DNA from 2 places in the Streptomyces sp. NPDC031670 genome. Region 1 is predicted to be linked to the other one. Evidence: predicted binding sites of a transcription regulator. Region 1 holds the regulator's gene; the other holds the start of a gene.
The links. The regulator HrcA, encoded in region 1, represses chaperone genes, less so after heat shock. The targets are predictions, from matches to a motif close to TTNGCACTCNGNNNNNCNGAGTGCNAA.

Region 1 (9,061 bases):
CCGAGAGCGGCGGCGGAGTCCTGTGCACCCTGGCGAGCGCCGGCCACCCGCTGCCGCTGCTGCTGCGCCCCGACGGCTCGGTCCGGGCCGCGGCGGTGCCCCAGGTGCTGGTCGGGGTGGTGGAGGGGGTGGCGTACGAGAGCGAGAGCTTCCGGCTGATGCCCGGTGACACCCTGCTGTGCGTCACGGACGGGGTGACCGAGCGCCGCTCCGGCCGGCGGATGTTCGACGACGGCGACGGGCTCGCGGCGGTGCTCGCCGGGTGCGTGGGCATGACGGCCACGGGGGTCGCGGAGAGCGTCAAGCGGGCGGTGTACGCGTTCGGCACGACCCCGCCGGAGGACGATCTGGCGCTCCTGGTGCTCCAGGCACGCTGAGGGCGTGCCGGGGGCCGCCCGGGGTGGCGGACAATGGGGGCATGCCTTCCGTACTGCCCGATGGTGAGCCCATGCCCGAGGACGGGGCGCTGCCCGGTTCCGCCCTGGAGGGCGCTCGGGAGCGACCGCTCGGCTTCTACCTGCACGTTCCCTACTGCGCCACGCGCTGCGGGTACTGCGACTTCAACACCTACACCGCCACCGAGCTGCGCGGCTCCGGCGGCGTCCTGGCGTCCCGGGACAACTATGCGGCCACCCTGACCGAGGAGATCCGGCTCGCCCGCAAGGTGCTCGGCGACGACCCGCGCCCGGTCCGTACGGTCTTCGTGGGCGGCGGCACCCCGACGCTGCTCCCCGCCGCCGACCTGGTCCGGATGCTCTCGGCGGTACGGGAGGAGTTCGGCCTGGCGGACGACGCGGAGGTGACGACGGAGGCGAACCCCGAGTCGGTGGACCGGGCGTATCTGGAGGAGCTGCGGGCCGGCGGCTTCAACCGGGTCTCCTTCGGCATGCAGAGCGCCAAGCAGCACGTCCTGAAGATCCTCGACCGTACGCACACGCCGGGCCGCCCCGAGGCGTGCGTCGCCGAGGCGCGGGCGGCGGGCTTCGACCACGTCAACCTCGATCTGATCTACGGGACGCCCGGCGAGTCGGACCAGGACTGGCGCGAGACGCTGGCGGCGGCGGTGGGGGCGGGCCCCGACCACATCTCCGCGTACGCCCTGATCGTCGAGGAGGGTACGCAGCTGGCCCGCCGGATCCGCCGGGGCGAGGTCCCGATGACCGACGACGACGTCCACGCGGACCGCTACCTCATCGCGGACTCGGTGCTGGCCGGGGCGGGCTTCCACTGGTACGAGGTGTCGAACTGGGCCACCACGGAAGCGGGCCGCTGTCTGCACAACGAGCTGTACTGGCGGGGCGCCGACTGGTGGGGCGCGGGGCCCGGGGCGCACAGCCACGTCGGGGGCGTGCGGTGGTGGAACGTGAAGCATCCGGGGGCGTACGCGGCGGCGCTGGCGGGTGGGGGGTCGCCGGGGGCTGGGCGTGAGGTCCTCTCGGCGGAGGACCGCCGGGTGGAGCGCATCCTGCTGGAGCTCCGGCTCCGGGAGGGCTGCGAGCTGTCGCTGCTGCGACCGGCGGGGCTGGCGGCGGCGCGGCGGGCCCTGGGGGGCGGGCTGCTGGAGGCGGGGCCGTTCGGGGAGGGGCGGGCGGTGCTGACCCTGCGGGGGCGGTTGCTGGCGGACGGGGTGGTGCGGGATCTGGTGGACTGACCCGTCCCGGGGTGCGGTGTTCGGCTGCGGGTGTGTGGTGGGCTGCGGGTGTGTGGTGGGTTGCTCGCGCAGTTCCCCGCGCCCCTTCAGGGCTTGGATTTTGGCTGCGGGTTCGGTGGGGCCTGGCCGCGCAGTTCCCCGCGCCCCTTTGGGGCCCGGTGTTCGGCTGCGGGTGTGTGGTGGGTTGCTCGCGCAGTTCCCCGCGCCCCTGGGGGGAACGGGGCCCCCGGGGCGCGAGGACCGGGAGGAACTGGGCCGCAGGCCCGTTCCTTGAGGGGCGCGGGGAACTGCGCGACCGGCCCCCACCGGGCCGCAGACGAAGAAGGGCCGGGGCCGAGCCATCCCCCGGAGGGTTCAAGGAAGGGGCGGGGAGGGGGCCGTCACGAAGTCGATCAGTTCCTCCACCCGCCCCAGCAACTCCGGCTCCAGGTCCCGATAACTCCGCACCCCCGCCAGAATCCGCTGCCACGCCGCCCCCGTGTTCACCGGCCAGCCCAGCGCCCGGCACACCCCCGTCTTCCAGTCCTCGCCCCGCGGCACCACCGGCCACCCCGCGATCCCCACGGCCGCCGGCTTCACCGCCTCCCACACGTCGATGTAGGGGTGCCCGGCCACCAGCACGTGTTCACCCGTGACCGCCGCCGCGATCCGGGACTCCTTGGAACCCGGGACCAGGTGGTCGACCAGGACGCCCAGGCGCGCGTCGGGGCCGGGCGCGAACTCCGCGACGATCGCGGGGAGGTCGTCGATACCCGACAGGTACTCGACCACGACGCCCTCGATCCGGAGGTCGTCGCCCCACACCTTCTCCACCAGCTCCGCGTCATGGCGCCCCTCGACGTAGATGCGCCCCGCGCGCGCCACCCGCGCCCGCGCCCCCGGGACCGCCACGGAGCCCGAGGCGGTGCGCGCCGGGCGCGAGGGCGTGGGCGCGGGCGGGCGTACCAGCGTGACCACCTTCCCCTCCAGCAGGAACCCCCGGGCCGCCAGCGGGAACACACGCTGCTTGCCGAAGCGGTCCTCCAGCGTCACCGTCCCCGCCTCGCAGCGGAGCACCGCCCCGCAGAACCCGGTCGTCACCTCCTCGACGACCAGATCGAGCTCGGCAGGCACCTCGGGGGCCGGGGACCCCTTCTTCCAGGGCGGAGTCAGGTCCGGGCTGTAGCTGCGCATTCTGATGAGAATACGGGCGGTCCATGTGCCCATATGGGTGTACGCCGTTACGACACGCCGAACTCTCCCGCGAGCCGGGCCCGCTGGGCCCGTACGAACGCCGCGTCCACCACCGCCCCGTGCCCCGGCACGTACACCGCGTCCTCGCCGCCCAGGTCCAGCAGCCGGTCGAGGGCGGCGGGCCAGTGGGTGCGGACCGCGTCCGGTCCCGCCTGCGGCTCGCCGGACTCCTCGACCAGGTCGCCGCAGAAGACGATCTCGGGCGAGCCGGGGGTGCCGGGGACCAGCAGGGCCAGGTCGTGGCCGGTGTGCCCGGGGCCCACGTTCGCCAGCAGCACCTGCCGCCCGCCCAGCTCCAGCGTCCATTCGCCCGACACGAAGTGCTGCGGGCGCACCAGCAGGTCCGCCGCCTCGGCGGCCCGCGCGGCCGGCACGCCGTGCGCGACGGCGTCGGTCCGCAGGGCGTCCCCGTCCAGGACCCGGTCGATCCCCACCGCCCCGTACACCTGGGCCCCCGAGAACGCGGCCGTGCCGAGCACATGGTCGAAGTGGGGATGGCTGAGTGCGATATGCGTCACCCGGCGCCCGAGCAGCGCCTGCGCCTGGGCGCGCAGCTCGGCGCCCTCGCGCACGGTCGAGCCCGTGTCGTACAGCAGGACCGCGTCCTCGCCCGCGACCAGGCCCGCCGTCGCGTCCCACCCCGGCAGCCGGCGGCGGCCCACGCCGTCGCCCAGCCGCTCCCAGCCGAACTCTTCCCAACGGACGTCCATGACGTGACGCTATCCCGGGGCGGCCGGGGGCGGTGTTCGAGCGCGCCGCGAGCGTCATGGGCGCCCGCCCTTGCTAGGGGTGTACCGGTCGGCCGTACACTGGCCGGGGATCGCTGGCACTCGAACGCGCAGAGTGCCAGGACAGAGCGCCCAGGGACGACAGCTGGAGGTGTGCGCGGTGCTCAGTGAACGCAGACTCGAAGTCCTGCGCGCGATCGTCCAGGACTACGTCGGGACCGAGGAGCCGGTGGGCTCGAAGGCCCTGACCGAGCGGCACAAGCTGGGCGTCTCGCCGGCGACCGTGCGCAACGACATGGCCGTGCTGGAGGAGGAGGGCTTCATCGCCCAGCCCCACACCAGCGCCGGCCGTATCCCCACGGACAAGGGCTACCGGCTGTTCGTCGACCGGCTCGCGGGCGTCAAGCCGCTGTCGTCGCCGGAGCGGCGCGCCATCCAGAACTTCCTGGACGGCGCCGTCGACCTCGACGACGTGGTGGCGCGCACGGTGCGGCTGCTGGCGCAGCTGACCCGGCAGGTCGCCGTCGTGCAGTACCCGTCGCTGACACGGTCCACCGTGCGGCACGTGGAGCTGCTGTCGCTGGCACCGGCCCGGCTGATGCTGGTGCTCATCACGGACACCGGGCGGGTCGAGCAGCGGATGGTCGACTGCCCGGCGCCGTTCGGCGAGACCTCACTGGCGGATCTGCGGGCCCGGCTCAACAGCCGGGTGGTGGGGCGCCGCTTCGCGGACGTCCCGCAGCTGGTGCAGGATCTCCCGGAATCCTTCGAGCCGGAGGACCGAGGAACCGTTTCGACGGTGCTCGCCACCCTGCTCGAAACCCTGGTGGAGGAGACCGAGGAGCGGCTGATGATCGGCGGCACCGCCAATCTCACCCGCTTCGGACACGACTTCCCCCTGACCATCCGGCCGGTGCTGGAGGCGCTGGAGGAGCAGGTCGTGCTCCTCAAGCTGCTCGGCGAGGCCAAAGAATCGGGCATGACCGTACGAATCGGGCATGAGAACGCCCACGAAGGACTGAACTCCACGTCCGTCGTCTCGGTCGGCTACGGTTCGGGCGGCGAAGCCGTCGCGAAACTCGGCGTGGTCGGACCGACCCGCATGGATTACCCCGGAACGATGGGAGCGGTACGCGCAGTGGCACGTTACGTCGGACAGATCCTGGCGGAGTCGTAAGTGGCCACGGACTACTACGCCGTACTGGGCGTACGCCGCGATGCATCGCAGGACGAGATCAAGAAGGCGTTCCGGCGCCTGGCGCGTGAACTCCACCCGGATGTGAATCCGGACCCGAAGACGCAGGAGCGCTTCAAGGAGATCAACGCCGCCTACGAGGTCCTCTCGGACCCGCAGAAGAAGCAGGTCTACGACCTCGGCGGGGACCCCCTGTCGTCCTCCGGCGGCGGTGGCGCCGGCGGCTTCGGCGCGGGCGGCTTCGGGAACTTCTCGGACATCATGGACGCGTTCTTCGGCAACGCGGCGCAGCGCGGGCCCCGTTCGCGCACCCGTCGCGGCCAGGACGCCATGATCCGGCTGGAGATCGACCTCAACGAGGCGGCCTTCGGTACGACCAAGGACATCCAGGTCGACACGGCGGTCGTCTGTACGACCTGCTCGGGCGAGGGCGCCGCACCCGGCACCTCGGCGCAGACGTGTGACATGTGCCGCGGCCGTGGCGAGGTCTCCCAGGTCACCCGCTCCTTCCTCGGCCAGGTCATGACCTCCCGCCCCTGCCCCCAGTGCCAGGGCTTCGGGACCGTCGTGCCCACGCCGTGCCCGGAGTGCGCCGGTGACGGCCGCATCCGCTCGCGCCGTACGCTCACGGTCAAGATCCCGGCCGGTGTCGACAACGGCACCCGGATCCAGCTCGCGGGCGAGGGCGAGGTCGGCCCCGGCGGCGGCCCCGCCGGTGATCTGTACGTGGAGATCCACGAGCTCAACCACGACGTCTTCCAGCGTCGTGGCGACGATCTGCACTGCACGGTGACGATCCCCATGACGGCGGCGTCGCTCGGCACGAAGGTGCCGCTGCAGACGCTGGACGGCATGGAGGAGGTGGACATCCGTCCCGGCACGCAGTCGGGCCAGTCCATCCCGCTGCACGCGCGCGGTGTGACGCATCTGCGGGGCGGCGGGCGGGGTGATCTGATCGTCCACGTCGAGGTCATGACGCCGACGAAGCTGGACCCCCAGCAGGAGGACCTGCTGCGCCAGCTGGCGAAGCTGCGCGGCGAGGAACGCCCGACGGGTCAGTTCCAGCCAGGGCAGCAGGGCCTGTTCTCCCGGCTGAAGGACGCGTTCAACGGCCGGTGAGGGGTTCCCTCTCGGGGGGCCTCGGCTCGCGGTTCGGCTGCGGGTGCGTGGGGGCTGGTCGCGCAGTTCCCCGCGCCCCTGTTCGGCCCGCAGATGAAAAGGGCCCGGGGGCGAAGCCTTCGGTGGGCCGGGGCGATTCGGTGCCTGGGCGGGCCCGTGGCACGATGCGGGCATGGCTTTGACCGATCTCTGCCGGTATCCGATCGTGCAGGCTCCCATGGCCGGTGGCGTCTCCGCCCCCGGCCTTGCCGCCGCGGTCTGCGAGGCCGGCGGACTCGGGTTCCTGGCCGCCGGGTACAAGACGGCCGACGGCATGTACCAGGAGATCAAGCAGCTGCGCGGGCTCACCGGGCGCCCCTTCGGGGTCAACCTGTTCATGCCGCAGCCGCCGCACACCGACCCGGCCGTCATCGAGGTGTACCGCAACCAGCTCGCGGGCGAGGCCACCTGGTACGAGACGCCGCTCGGCGACGCCGACTCCGGCGGCGACGACGGCTACGAGGCCAAGCTGGCCATCCTGCGCGAGGACCCCGTCGCGGCCGTCTCGTTCACCTTCGGCTGCCCCGAGCGCGAGGTGCTCGCCGCGTTCGCCGCCCTCGGCACGTACACCGTCGTCACCGTGACCACCCCCGACGAGGCGCTGGCCGCCCAGGTCGCCGGGGCCGACGCCGTCTGCGTCCAGGGGACAGAGGCCGGCGGCCACCAGTCGACGCACCGCGACGACCCCCAGGCCGACGGCTCGGGGCTCGGGCTGCTGACGCTGATCACCCAGGTCCGCGAGAGCGTGACGCTGCCGATCGTCGCGGCCGGCGGCCTGATGCGCGGCGCCCAGATCGCGGCGGTGCTCGCGGCGGGCGCGGACGCGGCGCAGCTCGGTACGGCGTTCCTGGCCTGCCCGGAGTCCGGCGCGCACGCCCTGCACAAGCAGGCCCTGACCAACCCCCTCTTCGTCCGTACGGAGCTGACGCGGGCGTTCTCCGGACGCCCGGCCCGCGGCCTGGTCAACCGGTTCATGCGCGAGCACGGGCCGTACGCCCCGGCCGCCTACCCCCAGGTGCACCAGATCACCGCCGGGCTGCGGCGGGCCGCCGCGGCGGCCGGCGACGCCCAGGGCATGGCGCTGTGGGCGGGGCAGGGGCACCGGCTGGCACGGGCACTGCCCGCCGGACAGCTGGTGGGGGTCCTGGCGGAGGAAATGGACGCGTCGCTGGCCACGCTGGCCGCCGCGGCGAGAAACCGAAACACATGAGGAGCACGTCATGACCGCCCCGGTCTTCGTCGTCGACCGTTTCACCGAGTCCGGGCCGGGCGGCCGGTACGTCCTGGACGGCCCCGAGGGCAGGCACGCCGTCTCCGTGAAGCGGCTCACGCCCGGCGAGGACGTCGTCCTCACCGACGGCCTCGGCACCTGGGCGGAGTGCGTGGTCCTGGAGACCGAGGGCAAGGACCGGCTGGTCGTCCGGCTCGACTCGCTGAGCGAGGAGCCGCAGCCGCAGCCGCGCATCACCGTCGTCCAGGCGCTGCCCAAGGGCGACCGGGGCGAGGTCGCGGTCGAGACGATGACCGAGACCGGCGTCGACGCCGTGGTGCCGTGGCAGGCCTCGCGCTGCATCACGCAGTGGAAGGGCGACCGGGGCGCCAAGTCGCTCGCCAAGTGGCGCGCCACGGCCCGGGAGTCGGGCAAGCAGTCGCGCCGGGTGCGGTTCCCGGAGGTACGGGACGCGATGACGACCAAGCAGGTTGTCGCGTTTTTGGCCACGGCTGATTTCGCCGCCGTCCTGCACGAGGACCGGGAGGCTTCCAGCGAGCCGCTGGCCACGGCCGAGCTGCCCGCGCGGGGGGAGATCGTCCTGGTGGTGGGCCCCGAAGGGGGCGTGTCGCCCGAAGAGTTGGCGGCGTTCGCCGAGGCGGGCGCCAAGCCGTACCGGCTCGGCCCGAGCGTGCTGCGCACCTCCACGGCGGGCACGGCGGCGGCGGCGCTGCTGATGGGGCGCACCGGCCGCTGGTCGTGACGCCGCCGGCGGGCGGCCGACCGCACGCCGGTGTCCAGCCGTCGCCCCCTGCCGGCCGGTTGACGTCGTAAAGCCGTCTACCGCGTCCGGCGCGGGGGTGGGACGCTGGCACGTATGGGGGCAAGGAGATACGTCACGTGGCCGCTGCGCCACCGGCGCGCGCTCGCCGCGCTCGGCCTGGCCGCCGGAGCGGCGGCCGGGGCCGCGGCCTGCGACCCGGTGGGCGGCATGAGCTCGGTCACCGTCTCGGTGACCACCGACAAGGTCGCGACGAGCAGGCTGGAGCACGACGGCTTCAAGGTGCGGTATCTGACCTGCACCGCGAAGGTCGACGGCGGCTCGACCCGTACGCCCTCGGCCGCCTCGACCCGCACGGTCGCCACGGTCGACTGCCGGGGCCGTACCGACGACAACAAGAAGATCTCCGTCGCGGGCAAGGTGACGGAGGAGCGCGAGGACCGCTGCGTACGGGGCGATCTGACGGCGAAGGTCGCGGACCGCACGGTCTTCCACGCGAGCGTCCTGGGCGACTGCGACGCGCCGCCGCCCACCAGGAGCACCCCCAGACCCCCGGGGAAGCCGGGAAAGCCGGGCCCCCGTCCTACGGTGACGGTCACGGTGACCGTGACGGAGACCTTCCAGGGCAAGTGACGGGGCGGGCGGCGCCGGGGCGAGTGGGGTCCGGTGGGCAGACGTCAGTAGCATGCTGCTGACTGATCGATTGTTCCCACCGCGACCGAGGAGCTCAGGACCGTGGCCGGAGAGCCGCAGGCGGACTGCCTGTTCTGCAAGATCGTCTCGGGGGACGTCCCGGCGACCGTCGTCCGGGAGACCGAGACCGTCGTGGCGTTCCGCGACATCAACCCCCAGGCGCCGACGCACGTCCTGGTCATCCCCCGCGTCCACCATCCCGACGCGGCCTCCCTCGCCGCCGCCGAGCCGGCGGTCGCCGCCGACCTGCTGCGCGAGGCCGGGGAGATCGCCGCCGCCGAGAAGATCGACGGCAGCGGGTACCGGATCGTCTTCAACACCGGCAGCGGCGCGGGCCAGACGGTCTTCCACGCGCACGCCCATGTGCTGGGCGGCCGTGGTCTGCAGTGGCCGCCGGGATAGCGGGACGGGA
Region 2 (9,061 bases), on a different contig from region 1:
CTGGCGGTCCGTGAGCCCTACGGGGTGTGGGGCGGACTCACCGAGGACGAGCGCGAGGAGCTGATGGGCAGGGCGCGCAACCGGCTGGTGACGGCGACGGGCGCGGGGGGCGACCGGGGGCACGGCTAGCACCGGGCCGCACCCACTTTCGCAGAAACGTTCCTGCGCCGGATGGCGCAGCCCCGGGCAGTACACCGCCGACGCACCACCGACCGGTGGCGCCGGGTTCCGGCGGGCAGCGCGCGGCGCGGTGGCACACCTGAGGGGCGGTGTCCCGCGCGGGTGGCGTGCGCCCCGCGCCGGTGCCGCGCTTCCGGGCGCCCCGAAGCTCAGGTGCGGGCGGCGGCTCCCGCCAGCTCGTCCAGGGTGGCCGCGACGGCCGGGACCCGGGCCAGGTCGGGCAGGGTGAGCGCGACGATCTCGCGCTCGACGGCGGGCTCCACCGTGACCGTCCGGGCGCCCTTGGGGCGTACCGAGGAGATCGCCAGCTCCGGCAGCACCGCGACCCCGAGGCCGGCCCCGACCAGCCCGATCACCGCCGGGTAGTCGTCGGTCGCGAAGTCGATGCGCGGGGTGAAGCCGGCCTCCTCGCAGACCTCGACGAGCTGACGCCGGCAGCGCGGACAGCCCGCGATCCACGGCTCGTCGGCCAGCTCACGGATGTCGACCGTGCCGCCGCCGGCCAGCCGGTGGCCGTCGGGGACCAGGCCGACCAGGCGGTCGATCAGCAGCGGGCGCACGACCAGGTCGTCCCACTCCTCCGCGGTGGCCGCCCCGTACCGGAAGGCCAGCGCGATGTCGCAGTCGCCGTCGCGCAGCATCTCCACCGAGCGCGGCGGCTCGGCCTCGACCAGGGAGACACGGGTGCCGGGATGGGCGGCGCGCAGCGCGGCCAGGGCGCTGGGCACCAGGGTGGACGAGCCGCTGGGGAAGGAGACGAGCCGGACCCGGCCCGCGCGCAGACCCGCGATGGCCGCGACCTCCTCCTCGGCGGCGGTCAGGCCCGCGAGGATGCCGGAGGCGTGGCGCACCAGGACCTCGCCGGCCTGGGTGAGCCGGGTCTCACGGCCGGTGCGGATCAGCAGCGGGGTACCGGCGGACGCTTCGAGGGCCTTCATCTGCTGGCTGACGGCGGGCTGGGTGCAGCCGAGCTCGCGCGCGGCGGCCGAGAAGGAGCCGGTGGCGGCGACGGCGCGCAGGACACGGAGATGACGGGCCTCGATCACTTTACGAGCATAAGGGGTACTTGGGGGTAACGCGGCATATTGAGTAGCTGCTTTGAGAGAGCTCGGGTTAGCGTGCGCGCCATGAAGCTTCTGTCTGTCAACGTGGGCCGCGCCAGGGTCGTCGAGTACACCGATGCCGAGGGTGGCCTCACGGGCATCGGCAAGCGGCCGGTGGAGGGCGCGGTGGGGATCTTCCGGCCGGGCCCCAGGGGTGTGGGCGCCAGCGGTGTCGCGGGCGACGACGTGTGCGACCAGCGCCACCACGGAGGCGAGCACCAGGCGGTCTACGCCTACGCGCGCGAGGATCTCGACGCCTGGGAGAAGGAGCTGGGCCGCGAGCTGCCCGGCGGGATCTTCGGCGAGAACCTCACCACCAGCGGGGTGGACGTCAGTGACGCCCGGATCGGCGAGCGCTGGCGGATCGGCCCGGACGTGGTCCTGGAGGTGTCCCGCGCGCGCATTCCCTGCCGTACGTTCGCGGGCACCCTGGGCGAGCAGGGGTGGGTCAGGCGGTTCACACGGGCGGGCGCCCCCGGTGCGTATCTGCGGGTGATCGAGGAGGGCGAGATACGCGCGGGCGACGCGATCGAGGTCGTCCACCGGCCCGTGCACGAGGTGTCGGTGGCCTTCTGGTTCCGGGCGTTCACCACCGAGCGGGAGCTGCTGCCGCGCACGTCGGCGGCGGGCGAGGCGATGCCCGCGGAGGACCACGAGGCCGTACGCAGGTACCTGGAGCGGCGGGCCGCCCGGCCGGTCTCCTGAGCGCACGGGCCGTCACACCGCTGACACACGCGGGACGTTAACGTGCGCCTATGACGACTGCACTGATTACGGGAGCCACCGCGGGGATCGGGGCCGCCTTCGCGCGGCGGCTGGCCAGGGACGGGCACGATCTGGTGGTGGTGGCCCGCGACGGCAAGCGGCTGCGGGAGCAGGCCACCGAGCTGCACGACCGGCACGGCGTGGAGGTCGAGGTGCTGGTCGCCGACCTGTCCGCGGAGGACGGCATCGCGTCGGTCGAGGCCCGGCTCGCGGAGCGCCGCAAGCCGGTCGACCTGCTGGTGAACAACGCCGGGTTCGGCAACAAGGGCCGCTACCTGGACGTGTCCATGGACGACGAGCTCAAGATGCTGAAGGTGCACATCGAGGCGGTGCTGCGGCTGACGTCGGCCGCGACTGGGGGCATGCGCGAGCGCGGGCGCGGCGGGGTCGTCAACGTCGCCTCGGTCGCCGCGTTCGTGCCGCGCGGCACCTATGGCGCGTCCAAGGCGTGGGTCGTGCAGTTCACCCAGGGCGCGGCGCGCGACCTGGCCGGATCGGGGGTGCGGCTGATGGCGCTGTGCCCCGGCTTCGTACGGACGGAGTTCCACCAGCGGGCCGGGATGGGCACCGACAACATCCCCAACTGGATGTGGCTGGATGCCGACAAGCTGGTGTCGACCGCGCTCTCCGACCTCGCGCGCGGGAAGACGCTGTCGATCCCGGACCCGCGCTACAAGGCGCTCATGGGTGTGGTGAAGCTGGCCCCGCGCGGACTGCTGGGCGGGGTCACCTCGCGGACGGGCCGCAAGTACGGCCCGCAGTGAGCGGCCGGCCTTCCGTGGGCGCGGGACCGGGGCCGGGACGCGCGCCCCGGTCGGGGCCGCCGTCGAGGACGAGCTCGGCCGTGGTCCGCTCGCCGGCCGGGGAGGACTGGTCAACAGCTGCTGGTCGGTGCTGATCCCCGTCCTGGTGAAGCCCTTCCGGAACAACTTCCTCCTCCCCCTCGTCACCGCCTTCGTCGCCCTCCAGCGGCACTGGAAGGCCGGTCTCACCGCGGGCAGCGCCAAGTGACCGGACGGACCCGCGGCCGGTTACCCATGGACAACGCCCCCGTGAGGAGCCCGAGTTCCACCATGCACCCCACCACTGACAACCGCCCCGCCGTCCTCCTCGCCATGGGCCCCGGGATCGCCGAGCGGCTGCTCACCGACCGGCACCGCAGCCGTCTCGCCGCGCTCGCCCGGACCGACCCGTACCTCGTCGCCCATGAACTCCCGGCGCCCGCGCCGGCCGTCGCGGCGGCGCTGGCCGAGGCCGAAGTGCTGCTGACCTGCTGGGGAGCGCCGCCGCTCACGGCCGGGGTACTGGCCTCGGCGCCCCGGCTGCGGGCCGTCGTGCACGCCGCCGGGTCGGTGAAGCACCACATCACCGACGCGTGCTGGGAGCGGGGCATCGCGGTGACCTCGACGGCGGCGGCCAACGCGCTGCCGGTCGCCGAGTACACGCTGGCCGCGATCCTCTTCGCGGGCAAACGCGTGCTGGCCTCGGCCCGGCGGTACGCGGAGCTGCGCGCCCCGCACGACTGGCTGCGCGAGGGGGACGGCACCGGCAACTACCGCCGTACGGTCGGCCTTGTCGGCGCCTCCCGGATCGGCCGCCGGGTGATCGAGCTGCTGCGCCCCTTCGACTTCCGGGTGCTGCTCCACGACCCGTACGTCGACGCGGCCGAGGCGGCCCGGCTGGGGGTGGAGGCGGTCCCGCTGGACGAGCTGTGCGCCCGCAGCAGTGTCGTCTCGGTCCACGCGCCGCGGCTCCCGGCCACCGAGCGGATGATCGGCGCCCGTCAGCTGGCCGCGATGCCGGACGGGGCGACCCTGATCAACACCGCGCGCGGCTCCCTGGTGGACGGGCCCGCGCTGCTCGGCGAGCTGCTGTCGGGGCGCCTGCACGCCGTACTGGACGTCACCGAGCCCGAACTTCCCGGCGCCCAGAGCCCTTTGTACGACCTGCCCAACGTCCTGCTGACCCCGCACATCGCCGGTTCGCTCGGCAACGAGCTGCACCGGTTGGCGGATCTGGCGCTGGACGAGGTGGAGCGGTTCGCCTCGGGGAAGCCGTTCGCGGACCCGGTGCACCCGGCCGCGCTGCGCCACTCGGCGTGACGGACGGGCGTACGGGAAAGGCCCCCGCCCCGCCGGTGGCGGGAACGGGGGCCTTCACCTTCTTACGACGTCAGCGCGTCACCACGTCAGTGGCTGTGGCCGTGACCGTGGCCGTGACCGGCCTCGGCCTCCTCCTCGGCCGGCTTCTCGACGACCAGGGTCTCGGTCGTGAGCAGCAGGGAGGCGATGGAGGCGGCGTTCTCCAGGGCGGAGCGCGTCACCTTGACCGGGTCGATGACGCCGGCCTTGACCAGGTCGCCGTACTCGCCGGTGGCGGCGTTGAAGCCCTGGCCCTTGTCGAGCTCGGCGACCTTGGAGGTGATGACGTAACCCTCCAGGCCGGCGTTCTCGGCGATCCAGCGCAGCGGCTCGACGGCGGCGCGGCGGACGACCGCGACACCGGTGGCCTCGTCGCCGGTCTTGCCGAGGTTGCCCTCCAGGACCTTGACGGCGTGGACGAGCGCGGAGCCACCACCGGAGACGATGCCCTCCTCGACCGCGGCGCGGGTCGCGGAGATGGCGTCCTCCAGACGGTGCTTCTTCTCCTTCAGCTCCACCTCGGTGGCGGCGCCGACCTTGATCACGCACACGCCGCCGGCGAGCTTCGCGAGGCGCTCCTGGAGCTTCTCGCGGTCCCAGTCGGAGTCCGTGGACTCGATCTCGGCCTTGATCTGCGCGACGCGGCCGACCACGTCCTCGCTGTTGCCGCCGCCGTCGACGATCGTGGTGTCGTCCTTGGTGACGGTCACACGGCGGGCGGAGCCCAGCACGTCCAGACCGGCCTGGTCGAGCTTGAGGCCGACCTCCTCGGCGATGACGGTGGCACCGGTGAGGGTGGCCATGTCCTGGAGCATCGCCTTGCGGCGGTCGCCGAAGCCCGGGGCCTTGACGGCCACGGCGTTGAACGTGCCGCGGATCTTGTTGACGACCAGGGTGGAGAGGGCCTCACCCTCGACGTCCTCGGCGATGATCAGGAGCGGCTTGGAGGAGCCGGCCTGGATGACCTTCTCCAGAAGCGGCAGGAGGTCCTGGATCGAGGAGATCTTGCCCTGGTTGATCAGGATGTACGGGTCGTCGAGGACGGCCTCCATACGCTCCTGGTCGGAGACCATGTACGGGGAGAGGTAGCCCTTGTCGAAGGCCATGCCCTCGGTGAACTCCAGCTCCAGGCCGAAGGTGTTGGACTCCTCGACGGTGATGACACCGTCCTTGCCGACCTTGTCCATGGCCTCGGCGATGAGCTCACCGACCTGCTGGTCCTGCGCGGAGAGCGCGGCCACGGCGGCGATGTCCGACTTGTCGTCGATCGGACGCGCGGTGGCGAGCAGCTCCTGCGAGACGGCCTTGACGGCGGCGTCGATGCCCTTCTTCAGGGCGGCCGGGGAGGCGCCGGCGGCGACGTTGCGCAGACCCTCGCGGACCAGCGCCTGGGCCAGCACGGTGGCGGTGGTGGTGCCGTCACCCGCGATGTCGTTGGTCTTGGTCGCCACCTCCTTCACGAGCTGGGCGCCCAGGTTCTCGTACGGGTCGTCGAGCTCGACCTCGCGCGCGATGGTGACACCGTCGTTGGTGATGGTGGGGGCGCCGAACTTCTTGTCGATGACGACGTTGCGGCCCTTGGGGCCGATCGTCACCTTCACCGTGTCGGCAAGCTTGTTGACGCCGCGCTCAAGGGCGCGACGGGCGTCCTCGTCGAACTTCAGGATCTTCGCCATGGGAGCGGTTCAGCCCTCTCGGAAACTTGGTGATACGAAAACTGCGCCCCTCGCCGCCCGGCTGTCAGCAGGGTGGCCAGGGGCGCAGCTCAGAAGCATTCGCTTCGAGGTGAATTACTTCTCGATGATCGCGAGCACGTCGCGAGCCGAGAGGACGAGGTACTCGTCACCGTTGTACTTCACCTCGGTGCCGCCGTACTTGCTGTAGAGCACGACGTCACCGACGGCGACGTCGAGTTCGACGCGCTTGCCGTCCTCGATCCGGCCCGGGCCCACGGCCAGGACGACGCCCTCCTGGGGCTTCTCCTTGGCCGTGTCCGGAATGACCAGGCCGGAGGCCGTGGTCTGCTCGGCGTCGAGCGGCTGGACCACAATGCGGTCCTCGAGCGGCTTGATGGCAACCTTGGAGCTGGCGGTCGTCACGATCCGACCTCCCCCTTCGGAGATCTCACGGGGTTAACTGTCTGAGGTGGCGACCAGGTGGATCCGTCGTCGCGGGTGCCGGACCTGCCCGTCGCTGTGTTGGCACTCTCCGGTGGGGAGTGCCAGAAGCGAGACTAGGACGGCGGTTAGCACTCGGTCAAGCGGAGTGCCAAGCAGAGGGGGCGTGGCGGGGTCCGGGACGGGGCCGCCGGGCCGGGCGCGGGCGGGGTGCGCAGCGCGTCGGGGTGGACGTGCCAGGGGCTGCGGCCCGGCGGCGCGCCGGGGTGCGGGAAGCCGCGCCGGGCGTCGGTCACCTTCGTCGCCGCCATGCGGCCGAGCCGTTCGATCGGGGCGGCGGGGCGCTCACAGCCCGCCGCGAACAGCGCCACCATCAGCGCACCGACCGCCAGCAGACCGGTCAGCGGACCGCCCGGCGGCCGGTGCGCGCGGGTCATACGTAGTCCTCCAGCCTGGCCACCGCGTACCCCTTGTCGGTGATGACCTTCATGACCTGCCGGATCATGTCGGGCATCGTGCCCTTCCAGTCCTCGCGCCCCCGGAAGTGCGTGAGCACGATGTCGCCGGGGTGCAGGTCGCGGTCCCACTCGCGCCACTCCATGTGGTCGGGGAACGCCTCCGCCGCCCACAGCGGCACCGCCTTGATCCCGCAGGACTGGGCCGCGCGCAGGGTGTCCTCGTTGTAGTTGCCGTACGGCGGCCGGAAGAGCCGGGGCCGCTTGCCCGCCCACTTGCCGATCTTGTCCTGCTGGTCGCAGATCTCGTGCCGCTGCTCTTCGTAGGAGAGCGCGGGCAGATAGCGGTGGTTGAGCGTGTGGTTGTTGAGCGTGACACCCAGGCCCTGCATGCGCTTGAAGTACGGGTAGTCGGTGCGGACGAGGTAGTCGCTGAGGAAGGCGCTGTAGGGGATGCGCAGGTCCCGCATCATCTTCAGCAGTTTGGGATCCTTCTCGGCGCCGTCGTCGATGGTCAGGAAGACGATCCGGTCCTTGGTGGGCACGGTCGTGAAGACGGGCGGCAGCGAGTCGCCGCCGTCGGTCTCGAAGCCGGGCCGGTTGGTGATCTCCGGTTTGACGGCGGGCGGGGCGGGCGGGGTCAGCGGCACCTTGGCCAGCCTCCACCTCCTGGCGGCGGACACCCGGGCGGCCTGCTCCTCCTTGAGGTGGCCGGAGTAGCCGGCGAGGGCGCGGGCGGCGTCGCTGTCGTAGGCCTGCGGCCCGGCGGCGGCCTTGCTGCCGCGCCCGCCGCCGTGGACGTTCCCGGTGGCGCACCCGCCGGCGAGCGCGGCGACGAGGAGTCCGGCGAGAACGAAGGGGGCTTTCGTCAGGGCGCGCCCATTTTCTTCCTTTTGTCGTACAAGCTGCATGCCGCCGCATCCTGTCAGTGCGGGGCGGTATACCGCAGACGACACCCGCCACCGGGCGCACGCCGTCCCCCGCCTGGCCCACAATGGGGCGGATGAACGACCTCGACGCCTTCCGCGCCCTGCTCACCCCCGAGGGCACGGGCCTGCTGGACTCGCTGCGCGACCACGACCCGGCCCAGGAGCTGGCGGTGGCGACCCGGCTGCGCCGCAGCCATGCCCCGGAGCTGGTCTCGGCCGCCCTCGGCCAGGCGCGGCTGCGGCAGCGCGCGGTGGCGAAGTTCGGCGCGGACGACGCGTACCGGATGTTCTTCACGCCCAACGGCGTCGAGCAGTCCACGCGTGCGTCGGTGGCCGCCTACCGGGCCCGTGTCTTCGCCGCCCAGGGGGTCCGCGGCGTGGCCGACCTGTGCTGCGGCATCGGCGGGGACGCGCTGGCCCTCGCCCGCGCGGGCATCTCCGTCCTCGCGGTGGACCGCGACGAGCTGACGGCCGAGGTGGCCCGCGCGAACGCGGCGGCGCTGGGCCTGACGGAGCTGATCGAGGTGCGGTGCGCGGATGTGACGGAGGTGGACACCTCGGGGTGGGACGCGGTGTTCGTGGACCCGGCGCGGCGCGGCGGACGCGGGCGCGTCTTCGACCCGGAGGCCTACTCGCCGCCGCTGTCCTGGGCGGTCGGCGCGGCCCTGAAGGCACCGCTCGCCGCCCTGAAGATCGCCCCCGGCATCCCGCACGAGTCGCTCCCGCCGCAGGCCGAGGCGGAGTGGATCTCGGACGGGGGCGATGTGAAGGAGGCGGTGCTCTGGTTCGGGCAGGCGCACGCCCCCCAGCACACCCGCACCCCGGGCGCGGTCCGCGCCACGCTCCTGCCCGCCGAGGCCACGCTCCGGGCCTCCGCCCCGCTCCCGCCGCCCCCGGTCGGCCCCGTGGGGCGCTACCTCCACGAGCCGGACGGCGCCGTCATCCGGGCCCATCTGGTGGCCGACATCGTGGCGGCGTGCGACGGCCGCCTCATCGACGAGACCATCGCGTACGTGACGAGCGACGAGCCGTACGAGTCCCCGTTCACCACCGCGTACGAGATCACCGACGAGCTGCCCTTCAACATGAAGAAGCTGAAGGCCCTGCTGCGGGAGCGCGAGGTGGGTGTCCTGACGGTCAAGAAGCGCGGCTCGGCGGTCGAACCGGAGGAGCTGCGCCGCAAGATGAAGCTACGGGGGCGCGCCTTCGCGACGGTGTTCCTGACGCGGGTGGCGGGGGCGCCGACGATGCTGATCGGGCATCCGGCCGCCCGGTGAAAACCCGGACCGAGCCGCTGCGCGACCCTCGTCACGTCACCTGCCCACGCAACTGCCGAGCTGTGGGACGTCGTTGTTAAGGTCAAGATCAGGG

Region 2: the regulator HrcA is predicted to act here: its motif matches at 6,388-6,414, upstream of groES (co-chaperone GroES).

Annotation. Positions count from the first base shown of each region.
Region 1 covers NZ_JBVILC010000022.1:74,002-83,062, forward strand. The annotation lists gene ACZ5ID_RS30490 (SpoIIE family protein phosphatase) at 1-377, shown strand, start outside; gene hemW (radical SAM family heme chaperone HemW) at 419-1,651, shown strand; gene ACZ5ID_RS30500 (DUF3097 domain-containing protein) at 2,006-2,824, opposite strand; gene ACZ5ID_RS30505 (MBL fold metallo-hydrolase) at 2,872-3,594, opposite strand; gene hrcA (heat-inducible transcriptional repressor HrcA) at 3,773-4,789, shown strand; gene dnaJ (molecular chaperone DnaJ) at 4,790-5,926, shown strand; gene ACZ5ID_RS30520 (nitronate monooxygenase) at 6,099-7,175, shown strand; gene ACZ5ID_RS30525 (16S rRNA (uracil(1498)-N(3))-methyltransferase) at 7,186-7,938, shown strand; gene ACZ5ID_RS30530 (hypothetical protein) at 8,053-8,589, shown strand; gene ACZ5ID_RS30535 (histidine triad nucleotide-binding protein) at 8,692-9,051, shown strand.
Region 2 covers NZ_JBVILC010000010.1:107,924-116,984, reverse strand. The annotation lists gene ACZ5ID_RS20445 (WhiB family transcriptional regulator) at 1-129, shown strand, start outside; gene ACZ5ID_RS20440 (LysR family transcriptional regulator) at 330-1,226, opposite strand; gene ACZ5ID_RS20435 (MOSC domain-containing protein) at 1,308-1,988, shown strand; gene ACZ5ID_RS20430 (SDR family NAD(P)-dependent oxidoreductase) at 2,039-2,812, shown strand; gene ACZ5ID_RS20425 (hydroxyacid dehydrogenase) at 3,122-4,150, shown strand; gene groL (chaperonin GroEL) at 4,237-5,865, opposite strand; gene groES (co-chaperone GroES) at 5,980-6,288, opposite strand; gene ACZ5ID_RS20410 (hypothetical protein) at 6,435-6,743, opposite strand; gene ACZ5ID_RS20405 (polysaccharide deacetylase family protein) at 6,740-7,672, opposite strand; gene ACZ5ID_RS20400 (THUMP-like domain-containing protein) at 7,765-8,967, shown strand.